Regions from separate parts of the Pseudomonas sp. NPDC087358 genome, predicted to be linked through region 1. Evidence: predicted binding sites of a transcription regulator. Region 1 holds the regulator's gene; the other holds the start of a gene.
The links. The regulator FliA, encoded in region 1, starts transcription of late flagellar genes. The targets are predictions, from matches to a motif close to CTAAAGTTTNNNNNNNNNNNGCCGNTAA.

Region 1 (3,417 bases):
CAAGGCGCGCAATTACCTGGTGTTGGCCACGACCAGTCAGAAACAGGTGCTGTCGGCGGCCTATCACAGTTACAAGCGTTGCGGTCTGGCCGGGTGCATCCTGACCAAGCTGGACGAAACCGCAAGCCTGGGCGAAGTGCTGAGCCTTGCGGTGACACACGAATTACCTGTGGCCTATCTGACTGATGGCCCACGGATACCCGATGATCTGCATCTGCCGCGTCGACACCAGCTCGTAAGCCGAGCCGTGAGTGTGCAGATGCAGGAGGAGCCTAGCGAGGAAGCGATGGCGGACATGTTTGCGGATCTTTATCACAGCCCCGGCAAGCGTGCGGGCTAGGTTAAGGAAAATGACAGTGGAATATACCTGCATCGGTGGTCTGCCACGCATTGTTCACACAGTGAACGTGCAGCCCGAAATGTGGCTTGGGTCTGAGCAAGACAAGGTAAAAAATTAACATGGGCAGCATGCATCCCGTACAGGTTATCGCGGTCACCGGTGGCAAAGGTGGCGTAGGCAAGACCAACGTGTCAGTGAACCTCTCGCTGGCCCTGGCCGAGCTTGGGCGTCGCGTCATGTTGCTGGACGCCGATCTGGGTCTGGCCAATGTCGACGTACTGCTGGGGCTGACCCCCAAACGCACCCTGGCGGACGTCATCGAGGGTCGCTGCGAGCTGCGCGATGTCCTGTTGCAGGGGCCGGGCGGCGTGCGCATCGTACCGGCGGCTTCCGGCACCCAGAGCATGGTTCACCTGACCCCGGCGCAGCACGCAGGCTTGATTCAGGCGTTCAGCGACATCGGCGACAACCTGGATGTGCTGGTGATCGACACCGCTGCCGGGATCGGCGAGTCGGTGGTCAGTTTCGTCCGCGCCGCCCAGGAAGTGTTGCTGGTGGTGTGCGACGAGCCGACCTCGATTACCGACGCCTATGCCTTGATCAAGCTGCTCAACCGCGACTACGGCATGAACCGCTTCCGGGTGCTGGCCAACATGGCACAGAGCCCGCAGGAAGGGCGCAACCTGTTCGCCAAGCTGACCAAGGTCACTGACCGGTTCCTCGACGTGGCCCTGCAATACGTAGGCGCCGTGCCGTATGACGAATGCGTGCGCAAGGCTGTGCAGAAGCAGCGTGCGGTGTATGAAGCGTTTCCCCGTTCCAAATGCGCGCTGGCGTTCAAGGCCATTGCGCAGAAGGTCGATACCTGGCCACTTCCGGCGAACCCGCGTGGTCATCTTGAATTTTTCGTTGAACGCCTGGTTCATCAGACCAGCGCAGGGCCAGTGTCATGACAGCAAGCGGCTATCGCATGTACAGCAAATCATCCAAAGATTCCCAGTATGAGCTGATCGAGCGTTATGCCCCTTTGGTCAAGCGCATCGCTTACCATTTGCTGGCGCGTTTGCCGGCGAGTGTGCAGGTCGAAGATCTGATTCAGGCCGGGATGATCGGCCTGCTTGAAGTGTCGACCAAATACGATTCCACCAAGGGTGCGAGTTTCGAGACCTACGCGGGTATTCGTATCCGCGGCGCAATGCTCGATGAAGTGCGCAAGGGGGACTGGGCACCGCGCTCGGTTCACCGCAACACACGCATGGTCAGCGACGCGATTCGTGCAATTGAAGCAAAAACCGGCCGCGACGCTAAAGATCACGAGGTTGCTGCCGAACTTCAATTGAGTCTCGATGATTATTACGGGATTTTGAACGATACCTTGGGCAGTCGCCTGTTCAGCTTCGACGATCTGTTGCAGGACGGCGAGCATGAGGGACTGCACGAGGACGGCGCGAGCCAGTCGCTCGAACCGTCACGTGATCTGGAAGACGAGCGCTTCCAGAGCGCATTGGCGGACGCCATTGCCAACCTGCCCGAGCGTGAACGCCTGGTGCTGGCGCTGTACTACGACGAAGAGCTCAACCTCAAGGAAATCGGTGAGGTCCTGGGTGTCAGCGAGTCGCGGGTCAGCCAGCTGCACAGCCAGTGTGCCGCACGCCTGCGGGGACGGTTGGGAGAGTGGCGGGCGCGTTGATGCATCGGGCGCAGACCGTGGTGTCTGCGTGCTGGATGCAAGACCGGCTTGCAAGATGTGTGGGAACGCAAAAGTGACAAGGCAGGAGCCGGTCGAATCAGGTCTTCAACAGGTCCGGTTCCGCTGTGCTCATGCCCGGTTTCTTCGAAAGACCCCCTCGTTTTCGTGTAACCGGTGTGTTGTGCCGGTATTGATTGAACGCGCGTCCAGGTGCTGGGCGCGTTAAAGACTGCTTGGAGGTCGAATTGGACAAGAACATGAAAATCCTCATCGTTGATGACTTCTCAACGATGCGGCGGATCATAAAAAACCTGTTGCGTGACCTTGGGTTCACCAACACGGCCGAAGCGGATGACGGTACCACCGCATTGCCGATGCTGCAGAGCGGCGCTTTTGACTTTCTGGTGACTGACTGGAACATGCCTGGCATGTCTGGCATCGACCTGCTGCGTCAGGTGCGTGCCGACGAGCGTCTGCGCAGCCTGCCGGTGCTGATGGTGACCGCCGAAGCCAAGCGCGAGCAGATCATCGAAGCAGCTCAGGCCGGCGTTAACGGCTACGTGGTGAAGCCTTTCACCGCCCAGGTGCTCAAAGAGAAGATCGAGAAGATATTCGAGCGCGTCAATAGCTGATGTCCGCTGCGAGGGCGCTATGGATTCCAAAGATTCGACGATGGGTGACTTTGAGTCGACCCTGAAGAAACACGCGCAAGAACTGGTCGACAGCCTCGAAAAAGGCAAGTTCGGCGAGGCCGTGCAACTTATCCATGAGCTCAATCAGACCCGCGATCGCGGCCTGTATCAGGAAGTTGGCAAGCTGACGCGTGAACTGCACAGTGCGATCGTCAATTTTCAGATTGACCCGCACATGCCGCAAGCCGAAGAAGTGTCCCAGATCACCGATGCCACCGAGCGCCTGTCGTATGTTGTCAGGCTGACGGAGGGTGCGGCCAACCGCACGATGGATCTGGTGGAACAGAGCACGCCGCTGATGAACGGCCTGAGCGCCGACGCCAAGGCGCTAAGCGTCGATTGGGGTCGCTTCATGCGTCGCGAGATCGGTGCCGAAGAGTTCCGGGACCTGGCTCGTCGCGTCGATGGTTTTCTGACGCGCAGCGAAAAAGAGACCCATGAGGTCGCCAGCCACCTGAACGACATTCTGTTGGCTCAGGATTACCAGGACCTTACCGGTCAGGTGATCAAGCGCGTGACCACACTGGTGACCGAAGTCGAAAGCAACCTGCTCAAGCTGGTGCTGATGGCAAGCCAGGTGGATCGCTTCGCCGGGATCGAGCACGACCAGGAACTGTTCCGTAAGCAGAAAGAAGAAGAAAAACTTCATTCCAAGGGTGAAGGTCCGCAGATTCATGCCGATAAACGTGAAGACG
Region 2 (3,417 bases), on a different contig from region 1:
CCGGGAATCAAATCGGTATTGATCGGCTGCACGCGCTTGCCGGCCACCAGGCGCAACGACGCATCCCCCGATGCGGTCACCAGGTCATAGCCGCCCTTGGTCATCAGGCTGACCATCTCGTCGGAGGTCGCCGCGGTCTTGACGTTGACCTTGCAGCCGGTCTGCTGCTCGAAGCCCGTCACCCAGTCGTAAGCCTTGTCGCTTTCGCCGCGTTCGATGTAACCCGGCCATGCCACGATATCCAGCTGGCCTTCGCCGTCGCCCACCGCCTTGAGCATTTCGGCCGCCTGCAAGGTGCCGCTGGTGAACAAAGCGGTGATCACAGCGCTCAGGAGCGCAGTCTTTTGCACTGACATGGGGTTCCCTCTTTTTCAAATTATGGTCGGGGCAGTTTTCAACGTGACGGGTGCTGCGTGCTTGTTTCAAGCTGTTATGGGCTGGGCTTATCGATTACCTGTACTGGCACGGATGGCTGCGGTGGCGTTGTTCGATCTGTCACCGCCCGCAGGCTGTGCTGCTACAAGAGTGCAATCGCTTCAACCTGTTTCGAAGCAATCTAGCCCCAGAGCCTAGTGCCACATCCAGAGCTCGACAAATACCTGGATGGTTTTTCCTGATCAGCTTGCGGCCATTTGCCGTCTGGGCCGCAACATCTGGAAGCACACCGGAAAACCGGCGCTGAAGACTTCGACTTACCCTGCGGGTCGAATCGTCAAATCCGTTTCAGGAGGTTTCCCATGAATACCCGTGGCTTGCTCGATCAACTATTGAAATCCGGCCAGGACCTGCTGCAGAACAAGACCGCTGGATCCACCCCTACAGGCTCCCCGGGCCAGGCCAGCCAAGGCGGGTTGAGCGATCTGCTGGGCAAGGCCGGTGCCGGCAACCTGGGTGGTTTTCTTTCAGGGGCAGGCGGCGGCGCGCTGGCAGCCGGCGCCATGGGGCTGCTGCTGGGCAACAAGAGCGCGCGCAAGATCGGTGGCAAGGCGCTGACCTATGGCGGGCTCGCAGCGCTGGGTGTGCTGGCTTACAAAGCCTACGGCAATTGGCAGAGCCACCAGGGACTGGCCCAACAGCCCGCGCCACAGACCGTAGACCGTGTTCCGCCTGCCCAGGTCGAGCAGCACAGCGAGGCGATCCTGCGGGCGTTGGTGGCGGCCGCCAAAGCCGATGGTCATGTCGATGACAATGAGCGGCAGCTGATTGAAGGGGAATTCACGCGTCTGACCGGTGATCAGCAATTACAGCACTGGCTGCATGCCGAATTGAACAAGCCGCTGGACCCGGCCGATGTCGCCCGAGCGGCGCACACCCCCGAGATTGCCGCCGAGATGTACCTGGCCAGCGTGATGATGGTCGATGAGGAGCATTTCATGGAACGGGCGTACCTGGATGAACTGGCCAAGCAGTTGAAGCTTGAGCCAGGCCTCAAAGCGGAACTGGAGAGTCAGGTGCGGCAAGCGCAATGACAGATATCGATCGCTTCTGCCCGCAGGGCGTAGGAGCAAGCTTGCTCGCGATCTGGCGCGAAGCGGCAGAAACCCTGTGACCGGTGTGCGCCTGACACACCGAGTTGCCGGATTTTACTGCCGGTGCCCGGCAGCTCGCGGGGCAAGCCCGCTCCTACGCGCCTCTGGTCAGAATCCAAAGCAGGCGGTGATACATGCCGATCGCTTCTGCCTGCAGGTCATCAGATAGGGATCGTTCCCACGCTCCGCGTGGGAATGCAGCCCGTGAGGCTCTGCGTCACCCAACGGGCGACGCGGAGCGTCTAGCGAGCGGCTACCACGCGGAGCATAGGAGCAATCTTCCCCCTTCATCATGCAACGCTGTCCGCTGCCGATAACGTGTCAGATATTTCTGATATATCTGTGCGTTATCGCGTCATCTATGTCGGAATCGGCCCGGTTAATTGGTAAGGCACTAGGCTATACTCCGCTCGTTTTGGGCCGTCCGTCGGTCCGCTTCTTGAACCCGGTTTCCCCGGTGTTGAACTCTTGAGGGCTGACTGTGAAGAACTGGACGTTGCGTCAACGCATTTTGGCGAGCTTCGCTGTAATCATCGCCATTATGCTGCTGATGGTGATCGTGTCGTATACACGACTGTTGTCGATCCAGAACAGCGAAGAAGCGGTGAGCGACGATGCGTTGCCGGGCGTGTACTTCAGCACGCTGGTGCGCAGTGCCTGGGGGGAGAGTTATATACGCACCCTGGAGCTGATCGGCGAAGGCAAGGCACGTGAGCTCACGCGTGCCGAACAGGATCAGTACATCGACTTCGAGACGCGTCTGCAAAGTCAGATCGACGGCTACAAGAAAACCATCTTCGACGACGCCGATCGCGCCAACTTCAATGTGTTCGAGAAGCAGCGGGAAACCTATACGCGCCTGCTCAATGAAGTGCTCAAGGCTTACCAGGGCGGCGATTACATGGCTGCGCGCACCGAGTTCTACGGCCAGGTCAACCCGATCTGGCTGCAGGGGCGCCGACAGCTCAACGACCTGATCGTGTTCAACAAGGCCGTTGCGGATCAGGCGACGGGCAACATTGCTTCGGCGGTCTTTGCCGCGAAGGTCAGCATGGGCATCTCGCTACTGGTCGCGATCCTGGCGGCCGGTGCCTGCGGGTTGCTGCTGATGCGCACCATTCTGGCGCCCATGAACCGCATCGTGCGGATCCTCGACACCATGCGCACCGGTGACCTGAGCAGTCGTCTCACGCTGGACCGCAACGATGAATTCGGCTCGGTGCAAACCGGTTTCAACGCCATGATCACCGACCTTGCCGCGCTGGTTTCCCAAGCGCAGCGCTCTTCCGTGCAGGTCACCACCTCGGTGACCGAAATCGCCGCCACCTCCAAGCAGCAGCAGGCCACGGCCACCGAAACCGCCGCGACCACCACCGAGATCGGCGCCACCTCGCGGGAGATCGCTGCCACCTCTCGCGATCTGGTCCGGACCATGACCGAAGTGACGTCAGCCGCCGATCAGGCTTCGATTCTCGCAGGCTCCGGCCAACAGGGCCTGGCGCGCATGGAAGACACCATGCATTCGGTGATGGGCGCCGCCGATCTGGTCAATTCCAAGCTGGCGATCCTCAACGAGAAGGCCGGCAACATCAATCAGGTGGTGGTGACCATCGTCAAGGTCGCCGACCAGACCAACCTGCTGTCCCTGAACGCCGCCATCGAAGCTGAAAAAGCCGGTGAGTACGGCCGTGGCTTTGCCGTGGTCGCCACCGAGGTGCGCCGCCTGGCCGATCAGACTGCCGTGGCCACCTACGACATCGAACAGATGGTTCGCGAAATCCAGTCGGCGGTGTCGGCGGGCGTGATGGGCATGGACAAGTTTTCCGAAGAAGTGCGTCGCGGCATGTTCGAAGTGACGCAGGTCGGCGAGCAGCTTTCGCAGATCATT

Region 2: ACI2KS_RS02485 (methyl-accepting chemotaxis protein) is a predicted target of FliA. The motif match lies at 1,819-1,846, and genes of this name have one in related genera.

Annotation. Positions count from the first base shown of each region.
Region 1 covers NZ_JBJDOA010000003.1:88,490-91,906, forward strand. Annotated here, with positions in the region: gene flhF (flagellar biosynthesis protein FlhF) at 1-340, shown strand, start outside; gene fleN (flagellar synthesis regulator FleN) at 460-1,293, shown strand; gene fliA (RNA polymerase sigma factor FliA) at 1,290-2,030, shown strand; gene ACI2KS_RS07270 (chemotaxis response regulator CheY) at 2,288-2,662, shown strand; gene ACI2KS_RS07275 (protein phosphatase CheZ) at 2,682-3,417, shown strand, end outside.
Region 2 covers NZ_JBJDOA010000001.1:557,425-560,841, reverse strand. Annotated here, with positions in the region: gene ydcS (putative ABC transporter substrate-binding protein YdcS) at 1-356, opposite strand, end outside; gene ACI2KS_RS02490 (tellurite resistance TerB family protein) at 738-1,469, shown strand; gene ACI2KS_RS02485 (methyl-accepting chemotaxis protein) at 2,011-3,417, shown strand, end outside.